Actinocatenispora thailandica: one gene and its partners. The protein of the gene in region 2 interacts with the protein of the main gene of each other region in a pairwise test. Links are inferred from orthologs where the notes say so. Each region holds a gene or a part of one and is shown on either strand. Other genes may lie near its edges.

Region 1 (3,490 bases), 5.8 Mb from region 2 along the record:
CACGCTGGCGTCCGCCCCGCCCCGGGACAGCGACACCAGCGCCCGGGTGTAGTCCGGCCGCAGCACGGTCGCGCCGTCCCAGACCCAGTTCTCGCCCTCGTCGGCGGCGAGCCGGTCGACGTCCAGCACCGTCTCCCACACCGGCTGCTCGCTGCGGTACGACTCGGGTGTGGTGCGGCGCCACAGCCCGCGCGGGTGCTCCGCGTCGCGCCAGAAGTTGTACCGGTACGCCCCGCGCCGGGTGACATAGGGGATCCGGTCGTCGGCGTCGAGCACCTCCCGGATCGACGCCCGCAGCGTCTCGAACTCCGGTCCGGACAGCGCGGCGATCGTCTCCGCGTTGCGTTCCCGGACCCAGCCGAGCGCGCGCGGCGAGTCGATCTCCTCCAGCCAGAGGTTCTCGTCGTAGTCGTCCGGATCGGTCATCGGCACGTTCCTCCAGGTGATACGGGCGGCAGGCGAGGCGGTCGGGCGGGTGCCGGGGGCGGGCGGTGCCGACGGGCGGTGCCGGCAGGCGGTGCGGGTGGGCTTCCAGGCTGCCACAGCCGACGTTGCTCACGCCCCGCCGCGGTGTGTCAGGGTGGAGCCGTGATCATCGGGGTGGGAGTGGACGTGGTGTTGGTCGAGCGGTTCGCGCGGGCGCTGCTGCGGACGCCGATGCTGGTGGACCGGTTGTTCACCGACGACGAGCGGGTGACGGCGGTCGGCCGTCCGCGCGCGCCGGAGTCGCTGGCCGCCCGGTTCGCGGCCAAGGAGGCGGTGGCCAAGGCGCTCGGCGCACCGGCCGGGCTGAACTGGCGCGACTGCGAGGTGGTCGTCGACTCGGCGGGCCGGCCGTGGCTGGCGGTCACCGGTACCGTCGCCGACGCCGCCGCCGAACACGGCGTCGAGCGCTGGCACCTGTCGCTGTCGCACGACGGGGGATCGCCTCGGCCATGGTCGTCGCGGAGGGGGAGTCATGAGGCACGCGTACGGGGTGGCGCAGGTGCGCGCCGCGGAACAGGCGCTGATGGCGACGGTGCCGGACGGCGCGCTGATGCAGCGCGCCGCCGCCGGGCTCGCGGTGCGGGCCGCGAGCCTGCTCGCCGACCGCGGGGTGTACTCGTCGCGGGTGTTGCTGCTGGTGGGTGCGGGGAACAACGGTGGGGACACGCTGTTCGCCGGTGCCCGGCTGGCCCGGCGCGGGGCGCAGGTGCGGGCGTTGCTGCTCGGTGGCGACCACACCCACGCTGCCGGGCTGGCCGACTTCCGCGCCGCCGGCGGCCGGCTGGTCGACTCGGTGGCCGGCCCGGTCGACCTGGTACTCGACGGCATCGTCGGCATCGGTGGCCGGCCGGGGCTGCGACCGGACGCCCTCGCGGCGGTCCGGGCGGTCGCCGAGACGGGCGCGCCGGTGCTGGCCGTCGACGTACCGTCCGGGGTCGACGTGGACACCGGCGCGGCGCCGGCCGAGTCGGTGTGCGCCGACGTCACCGTCACGTTCGGTACCTACAAGCCGTGCCTGGTGGTGGGGCCGGCCGCGCCCCGGGCCGGGCTCGTCGAGCTGATCGACATCGGCCTGGGTCCCTACCTGCCGGCGCAGCTGGAGCCGCCGGCCGGACCGGTGTTGTCGGTTCCGGACGCCGGCGACATCGGCGCCGACTGGCCGGTGCCGGGGCCGCTGTCGGACAAGTACACCCGCGGGGTGGTCGGGGTGGCGACCGGTTCCGAGGCGTACAGCGGTGCGGCGGTGCTGTCGGTCGGCGGTGCGCTGCTGGGTCCGGCCGGCTTCGTCCGGTACGCCGGCCACGCCGCCGACTTCGTGCGGCGGGCCTGGCCGTCGGCGGTGATCTCCGACCGGGTCGGTGACGCGGGCCGGGTGCAGGCGTGGGTGGTCGGTTCCGGCCTCGGTACCGACGTGCGGGCGAAGGGCGAGCTGCGCGCGGCGCTCGCCGCCGACGTACCGGTGTGCGTGGACGCGGACGGCCTGACGCTGCTGGCCGAGGATCCGGCCGGTTGGCTCGGGGATCGTGCCGCGCCGACCGTGCTGACGCCGCACGACCGCGAGTTCGCCCGGTTGTCCGGCGCCGAGCCGGGCGACGACCGACCGGCGGCAGCGCGCGCGTTGGCCGCCCGGCTGGGGGTGATCGTGCTGCTGAAGGGCGACCGGACGGTGGTCGCCACGCCGGACGGCCGCTGCCTGGTCAACTCGACCGGTACCGCCGCGCTCGCCACCGCCGGTTCCGGCGACGTGCTGTCCGGCCTGCTCGGCTCGCTGCTCGCGGCCGGGCTGCCGGCGGATCGTGCCGCGATCGCCGCCGCCTTCGCGCACGGTCTCGCCGGCCGGGAGGCGGCCGGGCACGGGCCCGTGACCGCGATGCACGTCCTGTCCGCACTTCGACCCGTTGTCCGGTCCCTGACCAGCGGAAACGGCAGGACGAACACTTTCAGATGAGGAAGCCGGGACGGCACGCAGGGTAGCGGTCGTACCGCTTCCGGGGGCGGGTGACCGTCCGGTGTGCGCCGTTTCCGCGAACGAATGCGGCTACGCAGAGTCGTTCTGCCGGTGCCGTGTGCGCCTGGGCCGACGAATCGACGGTGGACGGCGCGGAGATCGCCAGGCATCATGACCAGGGTCCACAACGATTCGTGTTGGGACGCACACACAGCGGTGTTGATCGTCGCGTGCCGGTACCCGCCCGGAACTGGGGGGTGCGGACGGGCACCGGGCGCGGCGTTCCCCGCCTCGCGGGGTATTGCCGCCTTGGCCTGGCACCCGGACCGACCGGAATGGTCCGGGCGCCGGGTCGAACGGGGAGAGAGGTTCCAGACGCCTCTCTCCCCGTTCGCCTGTCTCCCCGTCGCCCACCCGCTCGAGGCCCGGCGCGGCGTCACCTCGGTCCGACCCGGCCGGGGCCGGCCGCCCGCCCGTCCACCAGCGCGCCAGCGGGCGGGGTGGGCGGTGCACCTGGAACACTGGGGGGATGGAGCAGGCCGAGGCGGTGATCGATCTCGACGCGATCGCGAGCAACGTGGCGCAGCTGGGTGGGCTCACGTCGGCCGAGGTGATGGCGGTCGTCAAGGCGGACGGGTACGGGCACGGCGCGGTGCCGGCGGCCCGCGCGGCGCTGCGCGGCGGGGCGAGCTGGCTCGGCGTGGCCACCCTGCCCGAGGCGTACCAGCTGCGTGACGCGGGGATCACGGCGCCGCTGCTGGCCTGGCTGATCGCGCCCGGTACCCCGGTGGACGCGGCGGTGCGGCGAGACGTGGACCTGTCCTGCGCGACGCTCGGTGGCCTCGCCGACGCCGCCGCGGCGGGGCGGTCCGCCGGCCGGCCGGCCCGGGTGCACCTCAAGATCGACACCGGCCTGTCCCGGGGCGGCGCGACCGCGGATCGCTGGCTGGACCTGGTCACCGCCGCGGCGAAGGCGCAGGCGGACGGCGCGGTGCAGGTCGTCGGCGTGTGGAGCCACCTGGCCTGCGCGGACGAGCCGGGGCATCCGAGCGTCGA
Region 2 (8,027 bases):
GTCCCGGCTGCTCGCCGACCGCTGCGTCGCCGGCATCACCGCGAACGTGGCACGCTGCACCGAGTTCGCCGAGTCCTCGCCGTCGATCGTGACGCCGCTCAACCGCCACCTCGGGTACGAGGAGGGTGCCGCCATCGCGAAGCAGGCGCTGAAGGAGCGCAAGACCATTCGCGAGGTGGTCATCGAGCGTGGCCACGTCTCCTCGGGCAAGCTCACCGAGGCGCAGCTCGACGAGATCCTCGACGTGCTCTCCATGACTCACCCCTGAGGGTCGGGCACCTCTTTGCGCCGAGGTGTGCCCGGGGCGCTGGGGTTGGCGTGTGCGGGCCGCCGCTGTGTTCTGTGCGTCCGGGGTGCGGGTGTGAAGGCCACCTCTGTTCGTCGCTTTGACCCGCGTGGGGGGATGCGAGGAGAGGGCTTCGCCCCCTCCTCGCGCTCCTTCCCCGCCAAGGGGGAAGCCCCCTTGGCGATCCCCCACCCAGCCTCCGGTGATGCTGCCCCTCGACGCCGGGCAGGCGTCGAACAAGAGCGGGTCTCGGCCCGGCCTTCCGACCACGACACCGCCCGCCACGCCAACCGCCCGCCGCGTCGAGCCGACCGCGGCGCCCAGGCCGCGCAGACCGACCACCAGCACCACACGAGCTTCCGACACGAGCCAGGCGGCGCCCGGCCCCGGGCACCAGCACCCCGACCTTCCGACGCGAGCCAGGCGGCGTCTGGACCCGGGCACCGGGCCCCGACCTTCCGACGCGGGTCAGGCGGGGTCCGGGTCCGGGCACCGGGCCCCGACCTTCCGAGGCGGGTCAGGCGGGGTCAGGATCTCGTCTCTGTTTGTCCGGCCGGGGGATCGCTAAGGGGCGACGGCCCCCTTGGCGGGGGAGGGGTGTGGGGAGGGGGCGAAGTCCCCTCCCCACATTCCCCCACGCGGGGTCCAAGCGACGCACAGAGGTGGCCTTCACACCCGCACCCCAAACGCACAGAACACGGAGATGGCCTTCACCCCGCCAACCCGGGGCAACGCCGCCGCGCCCGGCGCCCCGGCGCCCCGGCGCCTCGGGCGCACCTCGGCGCAAAGAGGTGCCAGGCCGGTCAGTGGAGCCGCGTGGCGAGCGCGGCGGCCGCGGTGCGGACCCGGGGCCGATGGTGCTGTCGTCGAGGGTGCCGAGGGCGACCACACCCACGCTCGCCTCCAGCCCTTCGACGCCGCGGACCGGCGCGGCGACCCCGTACGCGCCGGACTGGAACCCGCCGGCCGAGCTGGTCCAACCGTCCTCGCCGCGGCGTCCGGCGAGGATGGCCTGGCCGCCGGCGGCGGCGGACAGCGGATGCCGGGACCCGGTGCGGTACGCGACGTGCAGCGCCGTCCAGGACGGTTCGACGACCAGCAGGGCGAGCGCCTCCCCGCCGTCCTCGACGGTGAGGTGGGCGGTGGCGCCGAGGTCGTCGGCGAGGGACCGCAGGATCGGCCGGGCCGCCTCGACGAGCAGCGGTTGGGCCCGGCGGGCCAGCGCCAGGACGCCGATGCCGAGCCGCAGCGGCCCGCCGGGGTCGTGCTGGAGCAGGGCGTGCGCGGCGAGGGTGGCGGCCAGCCGGTAGACGACGGTACGGCCGACCGACAGGTGCTGCGCGGCGGCGCTGACCGAGACACCCTCGGGATGCTCGGCGACGAGGGCGAGCAGGCGCAGCCCGCGGTCGAGCGTCTGCGCGGTCTCGGTCGGCCTGTCCACAGCCGGACCCTACCGGCTACCAGCGCCCACCACGCTCTGTCGATCATGGCGTTGTCCGGTGCGGGAAGCGTTTACCCCGCGGACGACGCCATGATCAACCCGAGTGGAGCGCCATGATCAACACCCGCGGGCGCCGTGATCGGCCCGAGTGGGGCGGCGCGGGGTTCGGGGAGCGTGGGCGGACCGTTACGCTTTCAGGGTGAGCCTGCAGCTGTACGACACCGCGACCCGTTCGGTGCGGGACTTCGTCCCGCGAGAAGCCGGCAAGGTCGGGATCTACCTGTGTGGTGTCACCGTGCAGAGTCCGCCGCACATCGGCCACCTGCGCTCCGGCGTCAACTACGACGTGCTGCGCCGCTGGCTGGAGTACCGCGGTCTGGACGTGCGGTTCATCCGGAACATCACCGACATCGACGACAAGGTGCTGGCGCGCGCGGTGGCCGAGGCGGTGCCGTACTGGTCGATCGCGTACCGCAACGAGCGGCTGCTCGACGACGCGTACGACGCGGTCGGCGTCCGGCTGCCCACCTACGAGCCGCGCGCCACCGGGCACATCCCGGAGATCCAGGCGCTGATCCAGCGGCTGATCGACCGCGACCACGCGTACGTCACCGACTCCGGCGAGGTCTACTTCGACGTCTCGTCGTACGCCGACTACGGTGCGCTGTCCGGGCAGCGTCCGGACGAGATGCGTTCCGGCGAGGAGACCGCGCCGGGCAAGCGCAGCCCGCTCGACTTCGCGCTGTGGAAGGGCGTCAAGCCGACCGAGCCGGCCGACGCCTACTGGCCGTCCCCGTGGGGGCGCGGCCGGCCGGGCTGGCACATCGAGTGCTCCGCGATGACCTGGCGCTACCTCGGCGAGGAGTTCGACATCCACGGTGGCGGGCTGGACATCCGGTTCCCGCACCACGAGAACGAGATCGCCCAGTCCCGGGCGGCCGGCTTCGGCTTCGCCCGGTACTGGGTGCACAACGCGCTGCTGAACCTCGGTGACGAGAAGATGAGCAAGTCGCTGGGCAACGTCGTCGACCTGCCGTCGCTCGCCGCTCGCGGGCTGCGTCCGGCGGAGGTGCGCTACTACCTGTCGGCGCCGCACTACCGGTCGGTCATCGACTACTCGGAGGCCGCGCTGGACGAGGCGGCCGCCGCGTACCGGCGGATCGAGGGCTTCGTGCAGCGTGCCGTCGAGCGGGTCGGTGTGGTCGAGACCGACGGCGTGGTGCCGGCCGGGTTCGAGACGGTGATGGACGACGACCTGAACACGCCGCAGGCGTTCGCGCTGGTGCACGAGACGGTCCGGGCCGGCAACACGGCGCTCGCGGCCGGCGACGACGAGGCCACCCGGCAGGCGCTCGGCGAGGTGTGCACGATGCTCGGCGTGCTCGGCCTCGACCCGCTGGCCGGCGCACCCGCCGCCGGCGGCAGCAGCCTCACCGACACCGTCGACTCGCTCGTCGCACTGGCCCTGCAACAGCGCGAGGCGGCCCGCGCGCGGCGCGACTGGCCGGCCGCCGACGCCGTTCGTGACCAGCTCAAGCAGGCCGGCGTCCTGATCGAAGACACCCCGCACGGTCCACGGTGGACACTCGCGGCAAACGCAACGGATGGTCCCTGATGCCCGGCAACTCGCAGCGCCGCAACCGTCGTACCTCGTCGAAGAAGGGGCGCACGACCGGCTCCGGCGGTCACCACAAGCACTCGCTGGCCGGCAAGGGCCGCACCCTGCCCGCCGACGAGCGGCCGTGGCACAAGCAGTTCCGTCCCGGCGAGAACGAGGAACTGCCGAAGCGGACCAAGTGGAAGCAGGAGAAGGAGCGCCGCAAGGCGGCCGCCGAGGGGCGCGCGCCGAAGGCGGGTGGTCGTCCCGAGCAGGGCGCAACCGGGCGGCGCGGGCCGCGGGTCGCGCCGGGCCGGCGCAGCGCCACCCCGAAGGACGCACCGGAGCTGCTGGTCGGCCGCAACCCGGTGGTGGAGGCGCTGCGCGCGCACGTGCCGGTGACCGCGCTGTACGTGGCGCAGGGCATCGAGCTGGACGCCCGCACCACCGAGGCGGTGCGTACCGCCGGCGACCGGGGCATCGCGATCATGGAGGTGTCCCGCGCCGAACTCGACCGGCTCACCGGCGGTGTGCTGCACCAGGGCATCGGCATCCAGGTCCCGCCGTACGAGTACGAGTCGTTCGAGGACCTGCTGGCCGCGTCCGGGGAGGCGGCGGCGCCGCTGCTGGTCGCGCTGGACGGGGTGACCGACCCGCGGAACCTGGGTGCGGTGATCCGGTCCGCCGCGGCGTTCGGCGCGCAGGGCGTGTTCCTGCCGTCCCGGCGGGCGGCGGGGATGACCGCGACCGCCTGGCGCACCTCCGCGGGTGCGGCGGCGCGGCTGCCGGTCGCGCAGGTGACCAACCTGACCCGGGCGCTCAAGCAGTGCCAGCAGGCCGGGTTCGTGGTGGCCGGGCTGGCCGCCGACGGCGACGTTCCGCTGTACCAGCTGGAGGCGTCGGTCGACCCGATCGTGGTGGTCGCCGGTTCCGAGGGGCGTGGCCTGTCCCGGCTGGTCGGCGAGACCTGTGACCTGCGGGTGTCGATCCCGATCGCGTCCGAGGTCGAGTCGCTGAACGCGTCCGTCGCGATGGCCGTCGCGCTCGCCGAGATAGCCCGGATCCGAACCACGCAGTCCTGACCCCGTTCGGTAGCCGGGCCGGCACGCTGCGGCCGCCCGGTGGGTGACGGGCAGCCGCGCTTGGGTGGCGTTCGTACGATCGGGTCCGGTCGCCGCGCGAACCGCGACGGCCTCGTCGACCTTCGGAGGAATCCGCCGTGACCACCCCACTCCAGCCGGGCTTCGCTATCGGGATTGATCTCGGTACGTCGAACACGGTGGCGGTGGTGCGCTCACCGGACGGCCGAACCCGACCGCTGCTGTTCGACGGCCAGCCGATCCTGCCGTCCACGGTGTTCGTGGACGAGTCCGGTCACATCCATGTCGGCCGGGACGCGCAGCGGATGGCGCAACTCGACCCGGCCCGCTGCGAGCCGAACCCGAAGCGACGGATCGACGAGCAGTCGGTCCTGCTCGGCGACCGCGAGCTGCCGGTGGTGGCGCTGCTCGCCGCGCTGCTGAAGGAGATCGCGGGCAAGGCCGTCGAGGCGGTCGGCTTCCTGCCGCCGGCCGCGCTGACCCACCCGGCCGCCTGGGGCCCGACCCGCCGCGGCGTGCTGCTCGAAGCGGTCCGGCAGGCGGGCTGGCCGCCGGTGAAGCTCGTCCCGGAACCGATCGCGGCCGCACGGTACTTCGCCGAGGTGCTGCGGCGGCCGGTGCCGGTCGGGTCGGCGCTCGCCGTGTTCGACTTCGGCGGCGGCACCCTGGACGTCGCCGTGGTGCGCAACGAGGGCACCGGGTTCACCGTGATCGGCTCGGGTGGCGACGAGCGGCTCGGCGGCCTCGACCTGGACGAGGCGCTGGTGCGGCACGCCGGTGACCAGATCGGCCAGCGGTACCCGCAGATCTGGCAGCACCTGTCGCAGCCGACCTCCACCGCCGACCGGCGATACCGCCGGCTGTTCTGGGCGGACGTGGGTGGGGCGAAGGAGATGCTGTCCCGGTCCACCAACGCGCCGATCCCGGTGCCGGGCGTGGAGGCGGCGATTCACCTGACCCGGGAGGAGCTGGAGCGGCTGACCACGCCGCTGCTCGACCGGGCGGTGGCGGCGACCGAGGCGACGATCGGGCAGGCCGGGCTGCGCGCCGACCAGCTGTCCGGGCTGTTCCTGGTGGGCGGGTCGAGCCGGGTACCGATGGTGGCGCGGCTGCTGCACGCCAAGCTCGGCATCGCACCGACCGTGTTGGAGCAGCCGGAGCTGCCGGTCGCCGAGGGCGCGCTGGCCGAGCTGGTGCCGGCGGCCGCGATGACCGAATCCATGCCGTATCCGATGTCCGCGATGCCGGCGAGCCCGGGGCCGGGCATGCCGGTCAGCGCGGTGCCGGGGCAGGCCGGGCCGGTGTCGGGGGTGCCGGGGCCGGCGGCCGGGGCGCCGATGTCGCCGGGCGGGCCGGTGCTCGGTGGGCCGCCCCCGGGCCGTACCCGCCGAGCGGTCCGCCGCCGGGTGCACCGGGCGGCTACCAGCAGGCGCAGTTCGGCCAGCACCCGCAGGCACCGATCCCGGTGCCGCCGCCCGGCCCGACCCCCTGGTACAAGCGGCCGAAGGTCGTCGTGCCGGCCGCGGCGGCGGTGGTGTTGCTGCTCGTGATCGGCGGCTACCTCCTGCTCCGCAATCCGTACCAGGAACGCGGCTTCGACTCGTTGAAGGCGGTCGGCTCGGTCGGGTACTCGCACGGCGACGACAAGACGTGGATCCAGGTGGTGGGCGACACCGCGTACACGATGGAGATCGACTCGGGCGACTCCTACTCCAGTTCCGGCACGGCCACCGTGCGGGCGTTCCCGCTGTCCGGCAAGATCGGCAAGCCGAAGTGGACGAAGCGGTTCGACTCCGGCGGCTCCGACTGGGACACCGACTGGGGCATGCGGGTGTACGACGGGGGCGGCGTCGCCATCCGCTACGGCTCCGACGGCGACACCCCGGGGCGGTTCTACCTGATCCGGCTCGACGACGGAAGCTCGTGGCACTCCGATGCCGGCAACGACGACTACTTCGACGTCGAGGTCGCTGCCGGTGTCGTCGTGCGGCAGGCCAGCGACGGCTCCAAGACCACCGCACTCGGCCTGACCGACGGGCACCCGAAGTGGCACGCCCAGGGCCTGCTCTACGCCGAGAGCACCCCGGACGACCTGGACCGGCCGGCGCGGTTCGACGACTCGTGGCCGATGCACGGCGCCGGGAAGGGCACCCGCGGGGTGCTGCTCGACACCGACAACAACGCGACGCTGGTCGACCTCGAGACCGGTCACCAGCTCGCCGGCGGCAACAGCCAGCGCCTCTCCGGCGGCGGTGCCGGCACCGACAGCGCCTCCACCCGGCTGGTCTACCACGGCTTCCTGATGGACATGACCGGCACGGCCGGCTTCCAGATCCGGGCGTACTCGCTCGACAAGCTGGACCAGAAGTGGGTCTACCACGGCGGCAGCGGCTACACCCCGGACTGGATCCAGCCGTGCGGCGAGTCGCTGCTGTGCATCAAGGAACACCGGGGCGACACCACCGACGGCTCCGCCGAGAAGGGCGTCCGGCTGGTCGTGCTGAAGCTCGACGACGGCAGCACCGAAGCGTGGCACAAGGACGTCAAGGGGCTCGACGGCGCCATCGGGGTGGGCAACCGGGTCGTGGTCACCGCGCACGACGACAAGGCCACCACCACCGTGTACGACAAGGACGGCGACGTGCAGGACACCCAGCCCGGGACGGACGCGGCCCGGGTCGACGACGCCACCATGCTGCTCGCCAACGGCGTCGTGGGGACCGACGAGACCGATCCGAACTGGACGATGACCGGGTACGGCGTGCAGTCGGGCACCACGAAGTTGCTCGGTCCGCTCGCCGTCGACCTCTCCTCGTGCGAGTTCAGCGACGCGTACCTCGCCTGTTCGGGCGACGGCAAGTTCGAGTTCTGGCGTTTCCGGAGCTGAGCTTGCGCGAATCGGCCCCAACGGCGCCGTCGTCCGGCACACAATGAGGGCACCCAGGCACTTCCCGCTGGTACCGGGGTGGCACGGTCGCCGTCCGTGCGCATGCCGGTACCGCGACAGTGAGTGTAGGAACAGCAAGGGAGGCACCGGCAACCGCCGGTGCCTCCCTTGTCGTCTGCCGCAACCCCGGCATCATCGCGTCCGGCGGAGCCGGTGACGTCGCGGTCAGGAGACGGAAGCGGGGCACCGGCCCGAAGGCCGATGCCCCGCCACGTTCGGTGCGACTCAGGCCTCGATGCGCGCGCCGGTCGCCGCGTTGAAGATGTGCGGCGTGCTCTGCGGCTTGAGGTAGACGGTGTCGCCCATGTTCGGCGTGTTGCGCCCCTCGGTACGGATCACGAACTGCTCCTCGGTGCCGTCCAGGTCGGCGCGACCGTAGACGTACGCGTCGGAGCCGAGCTCCTCGACCAGGTCGACGGTCATCGACAGGCCGCCGTCACCCTGGCCGACCAGCTGCACGTCCTCCGGCCGGAAGCCGACGGTCACCTGGCCGTCGGCGCCCTCGCCGGCCGCGGTGACGGCCTCGCGGGTCAGCGGCACAGCCAGCCCGCCGAGGTTCGCGCCGTTGTCACCGAGCTTCACGGTCTTGATGTTCATCGCCGGCGAACCGATGAAGCCGGCCACGAACACGTTCGCCGGCTTGTCGTACAGCGTGC
Region 3 (3,500 bases), 5.8 Mb from region 2 along the record:
CGGCAAGCGGGTGCCGGCGGGCGCCGGCGTGTCGTACGGGCACACCTACCGCACCGAGCGGCCGAGCACGCTCGCGGTGGTCCCGCTCGGCTACGCCGACGGGGTGTTCCGGGCGGCGAGCAACGCGGGGCAGGTGTGGCTCGGCGGCGCCCGCCGAACGATCGCCGGGCGGGTCTGCATGGACCAGTTCGTGGTCGACCTGGGGGACGACCCGGTGGCCGACGGGGACGTCGCGGTGCTGTTCGGCCCGGGCGACGACGGCGAGCCGACCGCCGACGACTGGGCCGACGTGGTCGGCACGATCAGCTACGAGGTGGTGTGCCGGCTGGGCGTCTCGCGCGCGGTGCGGCGCTACGTCGGCGGCGCGTCGTAATGGCCGAACGACGCAGCAGGGCCCGTACCGCCGGGCTGGTCGGCGCGGCCGTCGGCGCCGCGGCCGCCGGGGTCGCCGGTGGCATCGCGGTGCGGGCGCTGCTGACCCGGCGCGATCGCACGCCCGCCGCGGCCGACCCGTACCGGGACGAGCCGTTCGACGCGCTGCCGGTGGACGCCGAGCTGATCGTCACCACCGACGACGGGGTGGATCTGCACGTCGAGGTGGTGGAGCCGCCGGGGCGGGGCTCGCCGGCGCTGACCGTCGTGTTCGTGCACGGCTACGCGCTGGATTCCGGCACGTTCCACTTCCAGCGCAAGGCGCTGTCGGAGCTGACCTCGCCGCGGCTGCGCATCGTCGCGTACGACCAGCCCGGGCACGGCCGGTCCGGCCGCCACCCGGCCGGGGAGTACTCGATCGATGCGCTCGGCGGCGCGTTGTGGCGGGTGCTGGAGGAGGTCGCGCCGGACGGGCCGGTCGCGCTGGTGGGTCACTCCATGGGCGGGATGACGATCATGGCGCTGGCCGAGCGCCATCCGGAGCTGTTCGAGCAGCACGGCCGGGTGCGTGCCGTGGCGCTCATCTCCACCTCGGCCGGTGAGCTGGCCGGGGTTCCGTTGGGGTTGCCGAAACTGCTGCCGCGGGCGAGCCTGCTGCCGGCGCTGGCGAACGCGGCGAAGCTGACTCCGGGGATCATCGACCGGGCCCGCGACGCCGCCGGCGACCTCGCGTACCTGCTGACCCGGCGGTACGGGTTCGCCGGTGCCGCGCCGAGCCCGGCCGTGGTGCGCTACGTGGAGCGGATGAACGCGCGTACCTCGGTCGAGTCGATCGCCGGCTACGTCAAGACGCTGTACGGGCACCGCCGGTACCAGGCGCTGGAAGCCTTGCGGCACAGTCGGGTGCTGGTGATCGCGGGCGACAAGGACGTGTTCACGCCGCTGTCGCACGCGCAGGAGATCACCCGGCTGCTGCCGAACGCGACGCTGCTGGTACTGCCGGATGCCGGACACATGGCGCTGCTGGAGTACCCGGAGGCGGTCGCCGAGCCGCTCCGGGTGCTGCTCGTGGCGGCCGCGAAGAAGAGGAGTGGTGCGTGATCGACACCGTCCACCATGAACTGTCCACAGTGGACGACACGCGGGCGTTCGGCGAGCGGCTGGCCGGGCTGCTGCGCACCGGCGACCTGGTCGTGCTGGTCGGCCCGCTCGGCGCCGGCAAGACCGCGCTGACCCAGGGCATCGGTGTCGGGCTGGGGGTGCGCGGCGACGTCACCAGCCCGACGTTCGTGATCGCCCGGGTGCACCCGCCCGATCCGGCCCGCGGCGGGACGCTGCCCCTGGTGCACGTCGACGCGTACCGGCTCGGCGGCGCGCTGGAGGTCGACGACCTGGACCTGGACGCGAGTACCGAGGAGTCGGTGACCGTGGTCGAGTGGGGTGCGGGGCTGGTCGAGCAGCTGGCCGACGCGCGCCTGGAGGTGCGGATCGACCGTCTCGACGACGACACCCGCACGGTCACCCTGGTGCCGCACGGTGGCGACTGGCCGGAACGCCTCGCCGGCCTCTGAGGAGAAGCCGCCCGGCACCCCGGCACGCCGCGATCGCCGGTTCAGGGCGCGGCCGGCTCCTCAGGCGGTGAGGAAGGGCAGCAGGGCGGCGGTGAGCTGGGCCGGTGCGTCCTCCTGGACCAGGTGGCCGGCACCGTCGATCACGGCCAGCTCGGCCGACGGGATCAGGCCGGCCAGCTGCCGCCCCCGGTCGAGCGGGATCCACTCGTCGTCGGCGCCCCAGCAGACCAGTACCGGCAGGTCGAGGTCGCCGAGCCGGTCGTGGAACTCGTCGGTGTAGCGCTCGTCGGCCTGGGCGATCTGCCGGTAGAAGGCGGGCTGGCCGGCGTCGCCGAGCCACGGTGCGACCAGCGCGTCCAGCGTGGCCGGGTGCAGGCCGGGCGAGCTCGCGGACGACACGTAGCGCCGGACCAGTGCCTCGTGCAGGTGCGGCGGCAGCTGCTCGAACACCGCGGAGTTGGCACCGACCAGCCGGAAGAACGGCGATCCCCAGGGCGCGAGCGCGACCGGATCGACCAGGCCGAGCCGGCGGTACCGGGCACCGTGCAGCAGCAACGCGCGCAGCGCGACGGCGCCGCCGAAGTCGTGCGCCACCACGGCCGGCGCCTCCAGCTGCCAGTGCGCCAGCAGCTCGGTGAACACCCGGGCCTGCGCGCCGAGCGAGACGTCCTGCCCGGTGGACATCGCCGAACCGCCGTAGCCCGGCATGTCCCAGACGTACACCCGGTGCGTGGCGGCGAGGGCCGCGGCGACGTTGCGCCACACGTACGAAGAGAACGGGGTGCCGTGCAGCAGCACCACCGGGTCGGCGTCGTCGGGCCCGAACCGGTCCCACCGTACGGTGCCCGATTCGCTGTCGTATGTCCTGCTCGGCGACCATGTGCTCATCCGCCGATGGTGCCAGTTCCGGGCGCGGCGGGTGCGGCGGGTCCGGCCCGGCGCCCGGCCGCCGGCGGTGTGGTAAGAGGTCGGCCCGTGGCCGCGAGGACCGACGGGGCAGGATGGGTACGTGCTGGTATTGGGTGTTGACACGGCGACCGCCGCGGTGACCGCGGTGCTCGCCGAGGTGACCGACGACGGGGTACGGGAGCTGGCCACCGAGGTGACGGTGGGCGGCCAGGCGCACGGGGAGCGGCTCGCGCCGGCGATCGAGACAGTGCTGACCGCGACCCGGCACGTGCCGGCCGACCTCGCCGCCGTGGTCGCCGGTACCGGCCCGGGGCCGTTCACCGGGCTGCGGGTCGGGCTGGTCACCGCGACCGCGCTCGGCCAGACCCTGGCGATCCCGACCTACGACGTGTGCACGCTGGACGCGCTCGGCGCCGCTGCCGGCCCCGGCCGGGTGTTGGTCGCCACCGACGCGCGCCGCCGGGAGATCTACTGGGCGGTCTACCTGGACGGGGTCCGGCAGACCGAGCCGGCGGTGGCCAAGCCCGCCGACGTCGCCACCGGACCGGCCATGGCCGCGGGCGGCGCGCCGGCCGGGGGCCGGGTGTCGAGCGGGCGGTCGGGGACGGCGCCGCGAAGTACGCGGAGATCCTTGGCGTGCCGGTCGCC

Evidence for each region.
Region 1: the proteins of rlmB (region 2) and Athai_RS26240 interact in binary tests that used the Escherichia coli proteins (3 or more experiments, as listed by UniProt). The link is inferred for Actinocatenispora thailandica from one-to-one orthologs.
Region 3: the proteins of rlmB (region 2) and tsaE interact in binary tests that used the Escherichia coli proteins (3 or more experiments, as listed by UniProt). The link is inferred for Actinocatenispora thailandica from one-to-one orthologs.

What each region holds. Positions count from the first base shown.
Region 1 is NZ_AP023355.1:5,881,499-5,884,988, reverse strand. What follows is about bases 207-3,196. They hold Athai_RS26240 (NAD(P)H-hydrate dehydratase), read left to right. Parts: upstream 207-958; coding sequence 959-2,434; downstream 2,435-3,196. Other genes in these bases: alr (alanine racemase), read left to right, coding at 2,964-3,196; Athai_RS26250 (prolyl oligopeptidase family serine peptidase), read right to left, coding at 207-426. Also shown: more of Athai_RS26250, read right to left, coding at 1-206; more of alr, read left to right, coding at 3,197-3,490. UniProt on the Escherichia coli protein: Bifunctional enzyme that catalyzes the epimerization of the S- and R-forms of NAD(P)HX and the dehydration of the S-form of NAD(P)HX at the expense of ADP, which is converted to AMP.
Region 2 is NZ_AP023355.1:86,926-94,952, forward strand. Bases 2,375-5,373 are described here. They hold rlmB (23S rRNA (guanosine(2251)-2'-O)-methyltransferase RlmB), read left to right. Parts: upstream 2,375-3,341; coding sequence 3,342-4,406; downstream 4,407-5,373. Other genes in these bases: cysS (cysteine--tRNA ligase), read left to right, coding at 2,375-3,342; Athai_RS00440 (Hsp70 family protein), read left to right, coding at 4,544-5,373. Also shown: Athai_RS00420 (class II fumarate hydratase), read left to right, coding at 1-268; more of cysS, read left to right, coding at 1,927-2,374; more of Athai_RS00440, read left to right, coding at 5,374-5,974; Athai_RS00445 (hypothetical protein), read left to right, coding at 5,938-7,311; Athai_RS00450 (ABC transporter ATP-binding protein), read right to left, coding at 7,597-8,027. UniProt on the Escherichia coli protein: Specifically methylates the ribose of guanosine 2251 in 23S rRNA.
Region 3 is NZ_AP023355.1:5,877,774-5,881,273, reverse strand. The notes cover bases 207-3,206. They hold tsaE (tRNA (adenosine(37)-N6)-threonylcarbamoyltransferase complex ATPase subunit type 1 TsaE), read left to right. Parts: upstream 207-1,469; coding sequence 1,470-1,943; downstream 1,944-3,206. Other genes in these bases: Athai_RS26220 (alpha/beta fold hydrolase), read right to left, coding at 2,004-2,831; Athai_RS26230 (alpha/beta fold hydrolase), read left to right, coding at 373-1,473; alr (alanine racemase), read left to right, coding at 207-373. Outside these bases: more of alr, read left to right, coding at 1-206. UniProt on the Escherichia coli protein: Required for the formation of a threonylcarbamoyl group on adenosine at position 37 (t(6)A37) in tRNAs that read codons beginning with adenine.